DNA from 4 places in the Pseudorhodobacter turbinis genome. Region 4 is predicted to be linked to each of the others. Evidence: riboswitches for the same ligand, from Rfam matches in the RefSeq annotation. Region 4 holds a riboswitch; each other region holds the start of a gene.
The links. Region 4 has a riboswitch for cobalamin ahead of EOK75_RS19625 (energy-coupling factor ABC transporter permease). Riboswitches for the same ligand answer to the same signal wherever they lie in the genome.
Positions count from the first base shown of each region.

Region 1: another riboswitch for cobalamin. It lies ahead of EOK75_RS05995 (ABC transporter substrate-binding protein); the one in region 4 lies ahead of EOK75_RS19625 (energy-coupling factor ABC transporter permease).
Region 2: another riboswitch for cobalamin. It lies ahead of nrdH (glutaredoxin-like protein NrdH); the one in region 4 lies ahead of EOK75_RS19625 (energy-coupling factor ABC transporter permease).
Region 3: another riboswitch for cobalamin. It lies ahead of EOK75_RS18300 (TonB-dependent receptor plug domain-containing protein); the one in region 4 lies ahead of EOK75_RS19625 (energy-coupling factor ABC transporter permease).

Region 1 covers NZ_CP039964.1:1,259,394-1,261,587, forward strand. The annotation lists gene EOK75_RS05990 (FecCD family ABC transporter permease) at 1-231, opposite strand, end outside; gene EOK75_RS05995 (ABC transporter substrate-binding protein) at 270-1,304, opposite strand; cobalamin riboswitch at 1,434-1,625, opposite strand; partial or broken gene EOK75_RS21270 (IS481 family transposase) at 1,862-1,987, opposite strand.
Region 2 covers NZ_CP039964.1:982,436-984,629, forward strand. The annotation lists gene EOK75_RS04615 (NaeI family type II restriction endonuclease) at 1-664, shown strand, start outside; cobalamin riboswitch at 768-967, shown strand; gene nrdH (glutaredoxin-like protein NrdH) at 1,071-1,292, shown strand; gene nrdI (class Ib ribonucleoside-diphosphate reductase assembly flavoprotein NrdI) at 1,297-1,710, shown strand; gene nrdE (class 1b ribonucleoside-diphosphate reductase subunit alpha) at 1,695-2,194, shown strand, end outside.
Region 3 covers NZ_CP039965.1:1,218,586-1,220,779, reverse strand. The annotation lists gene EOK75_RS18310 (hypothetical protein) at 1-17, opposite strand, end outside; gene hemP (hemin uptake protein HemP) at 27-173, opposite strand; gene EOK75_RS20945 (hypothetical protein) at 170-328, opposite strand; cobalamin riboswitch at 512-722, shown strand; gene EOK75_RS18300 (TonB-dependent receptor plug domain-containing protein) at 856-2,194, shown strand, end outside.
Region 4 covers NZ_CP039965.1:1,475,840-1,478,033, reverse strand. The annotation lists gene EOK75_RS19635 (cobyrinic acid a,c-diamide synthase CobB) at 1-204, shown strand, start outside; gene cobA (uroporphyrinogen-III C-methyltransferase) at 201-935, shown strand; cobalamin riboswitch at 954-1,136, shown strand; gene EOK75_RS19625 (energy-coupling factor ABC transporter permease) at 1,188-1,868, shown strand; gene cobF (precorrin-6A synthase (deacetylating)) at 1,915-2,194, shown strand, end outside.

The sequences.
Region 1 (2,194 bases), on a different replicon from region 4:
AACGCGCGCTGATTGGTCATCCGTGACCAGATCAAGCTGACCAAAGCTGGCTTTCTCGATCAGCACCAGCGCGAGCGTGCCAATGCTTGTTTCATTGATGCCCTGCACAGTGACTGCCGCCGCAGCCACAATCAGCAGGGCAAATGACAACGCCACGATGACTGCGCGACGCCGACCCGAAGCCAGATACCTAGCGCCCAAGGCGCCATCCAGCGAGGTGGGGGCGGTCATCGCCGCCCCGTGTTCAGTGATGGAGACCATGGGTTTTCTCAAAAACCGCTCTGGTATGTCATGCCGGGCTGATATGGCAGACCTTGGAAATCCTCGATCCACTGGCGCATGGCCTCTTCGGGATCGATGTCAGCAAATAGGTCGGGATGCGCCCATTTGGCGATCTGAAGTGCGCCGGTGATTTTTGAGGATCCACCCGCCAGATAGTAATTGATGACATGAACGTTGTCCGATTTCGCGGCCGGTGTCGACTTGATCTCTTCCCGCCCGATCAGATTTTGCCAAGTGCGGGAAAACTGATCCTCAGGGATTGCGGTGTACGAACCGGGCTCCAGTTTAACAATCACAGCAGGCGCCCGTTGCACGATCTCCTCTGGGTCAATCGTAAAGGCGTTGGGATTGCCACGCGCGGCTGCTTCGTCCTCGATCACGATATCACCAAAAACATTCGCGCCTCCGCCCGCAGCAATCATGTCATGCCAGCCGGACCCCGGTGTGACGGTCACCAGCGGGCGCGTTTCTTCAAAATAAACTGGCACAGTTGGCACACCCTCCAGCCGCTCTGCCAACAGCTCTTTATACCCGGTGTAAAAATCGACCAACTCTTCGGCCTGTTCCTCATGCCCGAACAAACGGCCCATCAGCTCTACGTTTTCGACGTGTTTCAGTGCATCCCATGCGGTAATGACCATCACGGGAATTCCAAAGGGTTCCAGCTGCCGCGCGGCTTCTTCATAGACGCCATTGCGGGGCAGGATCACCAGATCTGGATTTTTGGCAATAATTGCTTCATAGTTCAAGTCGTTTTGGCCTTGCCCCACGACGTTGGCTTGGGTGAACTGGGGCCAATAATCCGGGTCACGATAGGTGCTGGCACCGGTCCCGACGACCTGATCAATCGCACCGATGGCACGCGCAAATTCGACTGAATAGCGGTTAAAAATCACCGCCCGTTCGATGGGCAGGTCAACCTCTACCGAACGGCCAACATCGTCAATGATGGTTTCAGAAAGGACAGCCGAAGAGCACGCCACCAACACACATGTGGTGGACAGGATGGATTTGTAGAACATAGATCACCTCGATCAGGAAAAATGCCAAAGGTGATCGAGAATGCAGGCAGCTTTGATCTGCGTCCGAACGGAACTCCGCCCAGTACTCGTGGTCCAGCCATTGCTACCTCCTAGCCGATCACCTCGTCGGCGTTTGCGTTTGTCATGGCAGGTCTCCTGGCTCGCGGCTCAAATGTTTGATGATCCCTTCCCGGCGTCGCAGCCAGTGGCATGATATCAAACTCGCCGCCTACAGTTGCGAGGGCAGCCGCAGAGAGGGATAAATCCCGTCCTGCGTTCCCTTTTCATCCGCTTGCGCGGAACCGTGACAACGCAAAACCTTTCACATCCCAATACGAAAGCCAAGAGCAATCATTGGACGATCCAGTGTTCGCACCATCGAAACCCCGCTAGATGGTGCAAACAGTCGCTCTGCGCTACGCTTTTACGAGTATATTTTGGGGTCGCGAACCCGTTACATTTCCAAATTCGGACTGTCTGGAGTGGTCGTGCAAACGTCGGTTCATCACTTATAATCCAGTCACCCTATTAAAATAGGCCATTGCCCGCTTCCGTCACTTGGCAACCGTCTTTGGATTAATGCCGCGTTCTTTGATTAACGCCGAGATCGAAGCTTGCGATCGCTGTATTGCAGCTTTGACGGCGTACTTGGTCGTGGCGCTCCCATGACGAACTTGTCCCATAATACTTCCTTCCATTCCTGAGAAAAGATCGCACCATCCAGCCCTGGGATCAAACAAGTAGTGCCTAACTCAATCGGATCGGACTAGCCCACGACTGGTTAGAGCAAGCTGCATCGCAGCGTTGACGATTGCCCCGAATGGCAGGAAAGGGCCGGTCGCTACGTTCCTGTAGGTAGGCCGGAGAACCGACCTGCACGGCACGCGCGA
Region 2 (2,194 bases), on a different replicon from region 4:
AATAGAGCTGCGCGCCATGCTGCGCCTGCCCAAGGGCAAGCTGGACACCGTGATTCTGGGGCGTGACGTCGATATCAAGAACACAATGGGCAGCAATTGGATGATCCCGACCGAGGCCGTGGACAACCCCTGCATTCTGGTCGCCGCCGATGAGGTGCGGGCCTTATGCTATCTTGGCCTGATCGTGGCACGGCCCGATTACTTAACGTTTGGCAAAAACAAGGATGGCAAGAAAAGCGTGTCGGCGCTTGGGTTTGCCAATATCCTGTGGCTGCTGAAGGAACACCCCTATCCACCAAACTTCTGGCGCACGGTGCCCGCCGATGTGATCGAACGGATTTTTGCCGGGCAATCGGGCAACCAGCGCATGGCCAATCTGTTCCGCGAGGTGCAAGGCCTGCCGATCACCCGCGACGTGGTAGAGGCCGTGGCCCAGCAACAAGATTTCATGCGCCGCATCCGGTCCGATAACGGCAGGGGTACAAGGGACCATCTGGCGCGTGAAGGCGTCTTGCTTTTGTCGGGGCACTATGACGCGCCCCTTATCACTGCCTTGGGCCTACCGGCCTGTTCGGGCAGTGAATTTATATCCTACAAACCCTTGTCACAGGCAGAGGTGGATCTGGCCGCGACACATGGCATTGCCCTGAACCGGGGCAACTAGCAGGCGCTGGGGCTCTAAGCCATTGACCTGCGCTTTCCAGCAACAGTCCCAATATTGGCAAGAATGGCGGCCACAAGATATTGACAAACTACCCCCTCTACTCCACCACTGCTGGTGTCATGGTGCCTCGGGGCGACTCGGGGTTAAAAGGAAAGCCGGTACGGTCAGTTTGCCCGAAAGGGCGCTGCCACCGCAATTGTAAGTGGTTCGCAACGTTAACATATAGCTTGGGGTGTAGGCCTTGAGGTGTTGGCCGCGTAATGGGAACCGAGCCGGAAAACCGACCCTGACACCAAAGACGAAACCGCGCAGCGGGCGTGAATACGTGATTGGAAACAGGACCGAAACCTGCTTTAATCATGTGCCACACCCGCGCATTAAAAACACTGATAAAGGGGCCACAGGCATGACCATCACCGTTTACTCCAAACCCGCTTGCGTGCAATGCACCGCCACCACCCGCGCTTTGGATGCAAAAGGGATCACCTACACTGTGGTAGACCTGACCGAAGACGCAGACGCGATGGACCGCGTTACCTCGTTGGGCTACCGCCAAGCCCCCGTTGTGATCGCCGGTGATGCGCATTGGGCGGGCTTTCGCCCTGATATGATTGGCCAATTGGCCTGATGATGTGACCCGGCTTGTCTATTACTCGTCGGCCTCTGGAAATACGGCGCGTTTCATTGCACAATTGGGTCTAGCTGCTGCGCGAATCCCTGTTCGCCCGAACGACCCTATGCCGGATCTTGTTACACCCTATGTGTTGATCTGCCCTACCTTCGCCGATGGCGAGGGGCGTGGGGCAGTTCCAAAACAAGTGATCCGCTTTTTGAATGATCCATCACGCCGCGCGGGCTTGCGCGGCGTTATTGGCGCCGGAAATCGTAACTTCGGCACAACCTATGCTTGTGCTGCCGACGTGATCTCCGCAAAATGTAATATCCCCGTGCTCTACCGGTTTGAGCTGGCGGGAACCGAAACCGATATCACCCGTGTCCGAACGGGCCTTGCCGAATTCTGGGGGACTGAATGCTCGACGTCGTAAAGCCTGCGCTGGATTACCACGCATTAAATGCCATGCTAAACCTCTATGATGATGCGGGGAACATCCGCTTTGATGCTGACCGCAAGGCTGCACGAGAGTATTTCTTGCAGCACGTCAATCAAAATACCGTTTTCTTTCATAGCCTTGATGAAAAACTCGGCTATTTGGTCGAGGAAGGCTATTACGAAGGCGAAGTGCTGGATCAATATTCCAAGAACTTTCAGCGCAAGATCTGGGAGGCAGCATTTGGCGCCAAGTTCCGTTTTCCGACCTTCCTTGGGGCGTTCAAATATTACACCAGCTACACGCTGAAAACCCGTGACGGGCAGCGCTATTTGGAACGCTATGAGGACCGTGTGGTCATGGTCGCCCTTGCGCTGGCCCGCGGTGATGAAACCCAAGCCATGCGCTTTATGGAAGAGATCATCGCAGGCCGCTTCCAGCCCGCCACGCCGACGTTTTTGAACGCAGGCAAGGCATCACG
Region 3 (2,194 bases), 260 kb from region 4:
GTCCAGGCAATTGACATGTCACCCCCTCATTTTGTCAGGATCAATTTGCCGGCCTTGGTGATGCGCAGGGTATAGACCTGCCCGTCCAAGGTGATATGCGCCATCGTCTGCCCATTGGTCATCACGCGGGCATCATATGCGGGAATAGCCTCCACCAAAACTTGCATGTTCATTTTCCACCCTCCGAGCGCACGGTTTTGTGGTCGGCATAGCTGGCCCAAAGGGCGGTATCGCCCAAGGCCGCAAAGCTGAGCCAGTCGGAAAGGTTGGGAATACGGAACACTTCGGTATCGGGTCTCATCGGGCGATCTTGGGTTGGCGCGGGCATTTTCGCACTCCTTTGCAAAACTGTACCGGGCTTGCCCTGTTCGCACTGGGGTGGCTTGGCTTATGGCGTTACCTTACTGATTCAGTCTGAAATGTAAACCTGATTCTTTTAGTCACCCATTAATAGCTTTGTTTTACAGCCCTCCCCCACACTGAAACCCCTTCACATTCACGGCAACTTTCGCTAGCACAAAAGGGCTTTGGTTCTGGCGGTTCGCCGTATGATTAAAAGGGAACGTGGTAAGATGCCTGCATTGGGCACATAATCCACGACTGCCCCCGCAACTGTAAGCGGAGAGTGAGGCCGGGGGTACCACTGTAGCGCAAAGCTGCGGGAAGGTCCGGCCAAGCGTTGACCCGCAAGTCAGGAGACCTGCCAAGGTGTTCACCCTGTTCGACCGCGAGGGGCGCGTCGGGCTGCGGAGCTTCCGCGCGTGGTGATTTCACCGGCTGCGGGGGAATCATGCATCCCTCCAGTGTCACAACAGGACCAAACGGCAATTCTGTGGCCGTAACCGAGGGTATCATATGCTGGTTTCATCCATGCGCGCAGGCTTGCTGGCGACCGCCGCCGCAACATTTTCTATCACGCCGACTTTCGCCCAAGAGGTGTTTGATCTGGACGAGATCATCATCTCTGGTGGCCTCAGCCCGATTGGCGCGGCGCAATACGGGCACGCCGCCAGCGTGGTGACGGCACAAGACATCGAGGATCGCGGGATCACGACCGTTCGCGATGCCCTGCGGTCCCTGCCCGGCGTCTCGGTCAACGGGTCCAGCGCCAGCCTGACGGGTCTGCGGATCCGTGGCGGCGAAGCAAACCACACCTTGGTTCTTATTGACGGAATTTTGGCATCGGGCGCGGATGGCGGCTATTCTCTTAGCGGGCTGGAAACCGCCAATATCGAACGGATCGAGGTGCTGCGCGGCCCGCAATCAGCCTTCTACGGGGCAAGTGCCTCAACCGGCGTGGTGAACATCATCACCCGCAAGGCTGAAATGGGCCAAACCGCAAGCGCATCGCTTGAGGTGGGTGCAGGCACCACGGCAAGCGTCTTCCTTGGCCACCGGACCGAACGGGGCGCCATATCGCTTGCGATTTCCAGCAGTGATGACCGTGGCTATGACGTTTCCGGTGACGGCGGCGAGAAAGACAGCGTGCGGCGCGATACCGCCATCCTTTCGGGCGACATCATGGCAACCGAGGACCTGAAGCTGGGCTTCACCATCCGCCGGTCCAAAGAAGATTACGACTACGATGATACCTCTTGGACACCCACGGATGCCGCGTCCTATATCGTAGACAACCCGTCAAACTACAGCACCCGCGATGAAACCACCGCCAGCCTGTTTGCGGAATACAGCATGTTGGATGGCCGCCTTGAACAACGGTTTGCGCTGGAAACCACCCGCTTTGATCAAAGCTATAACGGTGGCGCGCCCAGCAAGAACACGGCCAATGCAGCGAAATACCGGCTTAGCTATGGCATTGACGGCACAGTCAAGGATGCCAACCAGCTGCTGAACCTGCTGTTGGAAAAAGAAGAGAAATCCAGCAGCTCCAACCCCGATTACAATCCGAAAGCAACATCGGTCGCGCTGGAATATCGCGGCAGCTTTGACAACGGGCTAAATGTCCAGCTTGGCGCGCGCCATGACCAGAACAGCCAGTACAAGGATACGACGACATGGAATGTCGGCCTGTCCTATCTGTTGCCGCAAAGCGGGGTGCGGTTGCATGCCTCGGCAGGGACGGGCGTGGTGGACCCCTCATATTTCCAGCTATTCGCCAGCAGCTTTGGCTATAGCGGCAACCCCGACCTGACGCCGGAGCGTAACCGCAGCTTTGATCTGGGCGCGACCTTCC
Region 4 (2,194 bases):
GTCTTGCGCGCGGGCCTGCCCGGCTTTGCCGCCGGTCACGCCCTGCGCGGGCATGAGTTCCACTATTCCACCATTCTGGAACAACCCGACGCGCCGCTTGCCGATGTCTTTGATGCCGATGGCGGGCCGGTTACGGAAACCGGATCAATTCGTGGCCATGCCAGCGGCACCTTCTTTCACCTTATTACAGCAGAGACATCATGACCGGATTTGTCAGCATCATCGGCTCCGGCCCCGGCGACCCCGAGTTGCTTACCCTAAAAGCCGCCGACAGGTTGAAACGCGCCGATGTGGTGCTCTTTGATGATCTGGCCTCGGGTCCGATCCTTGCACTTGTGCGGCAGGGCGCGGATATGGTGGCGGTGGGCAAACGCGCGGGACGCCCCTCGCCCAAGCAAGATCACGTCAGCCGCTTGCTGGTGGATTATGCGAAAACCGGTCAGCGTGTGGTGCGGCTCAAATCCGGCGATAGCGGTTTGTTCGGCCGTCTGGAGGAAGAGCTTGTCGCCCTGAAAGCCGCAGGCATCGAATATGAGATCATCCCCGGCGTCCCCTCGGCCATCGCGGCGGCGGCGGCGGCGGGGCTGCCGCTGACGCGTCGCCTGACCGCGCGGCGGGTGCAATTTGTAACCGGCGCCGATACCAGCGGCGGCTTGCCCCCCGATCTGAATATGGCGGCCCTGGCCGATCCGGGGGCCACGACGGTGGTCTTTATGGGCAAGCGCAGCTTTCCCGCTTTGGCGGCGGCCTTGACCGCCCATGGCTTGCCCGCCGATACGCCCGCGCTTTTGGCCGAAGGGGTCAGCACCCCCGACCAGAAGCTTCAGCTTTCGACGGTTGAAGAGCTGGCACGGCAACTTGGTGAAAACACCGGCACCGCCCCCGCGCTCATTCTTTTTGGACCGCTTGCCACCGATTGCGCAAAGCTGGATTGAAACGCCGGTCACTTGGCGTCATAGTAAACCTCGAACGGTTCCCGAGAGGGATCAAAAGGGAACGGGGTGAAAAGCCCCGACTGCCCCCGCAACTGTAGGCGGATAGCGAGACTGGCAAAACCACTGGCCCCTTTGGGCCGGGAAGGGCCAGAACCGCGATGACCCGCAAGTCAGGAGACCTGCCGTTCTGAAACGCAACGCCGGAGCATCCGGCACCCATGGCCGCCGGGTGGGCGGTCCGGAGAGACTGATATGCATATCGAACCCGGCGTCGTAGATGGCGCCAAGATGGTCTTTGCCTATGCCACCGCAACCGCGGCTGCGGGCTATACCGCCAAGCTGATCGTCGATGATCTAAAAACCCATAACATTGTATCACTGGCCCTGCGGTCGGTGATCGCAATGGTCGGAACCTTTATCTTCTTTGAGGTGCTGCCCCATTTTGCCGTTGGCGTGTCAGAGGTCCACTTGATCCTAGGGACGACGCTGTTCTTGCTGCTGGGGGCGCCTGCCTCGGCCATCGGGCTGGCGGCCGGGCTTTTGGTGCAATCGCTCTTTTTTGCGCCGACCGATCTGCCGATGTATTTCGTCAATGTCACAACGCTGCTGTTCCCGCTGTTTGCGATTGATCTTCTGGCGCGGCGCGTTGTTCCGGCGCATGTGGCTTATGTCGACCTTAGCTATAGCCATGTTTTGAAAATGTCGGCGGCCTATCAGGGCGGTGTGGTGCTTTGGGTGGGTTTTTGGGCGATCTACGGTCAGGGCGTGGGGGCCGATAATCTGGCGGCCATCGGGTCCTTTGGTGCAGCCTATATGCTGGTGGTCCTGATAGAGCCGCTGGCCGATCTGGCGGTTCTGGCGGGGGCGAAATCCTTGCACGGACTGAAAGGATCACCGCTGTTGACCAACCGCCTGTATCATCAGCACAGCTAATGGATCAAGCGTTCGGGCCACAGCAAAGGCCCGGACGCGTTCAACAATGCAGACATTATTTCTTATTGGTATCGGCACCGGCAACCCTGACCATCTGACGGTCGAGGCCCGAAAAACCTTGGCCGAGGCCGATCTTATCCTGATCCCGCGCAAGGGGGCGGATCGCGCCGATCTTGCCGACCTGCGACGTCAGATTGTGGCCTCGGTCTTGGGGGCGGATGCGCCTGTGGTCGAATTTGACCTGCCCCGCCGCGACCCCGCCTTGCCCTATTTAAAGGCGGTCGAGGACTGGCACGACCGGATTGCCGCCGTTTGGGCCGCCTCCA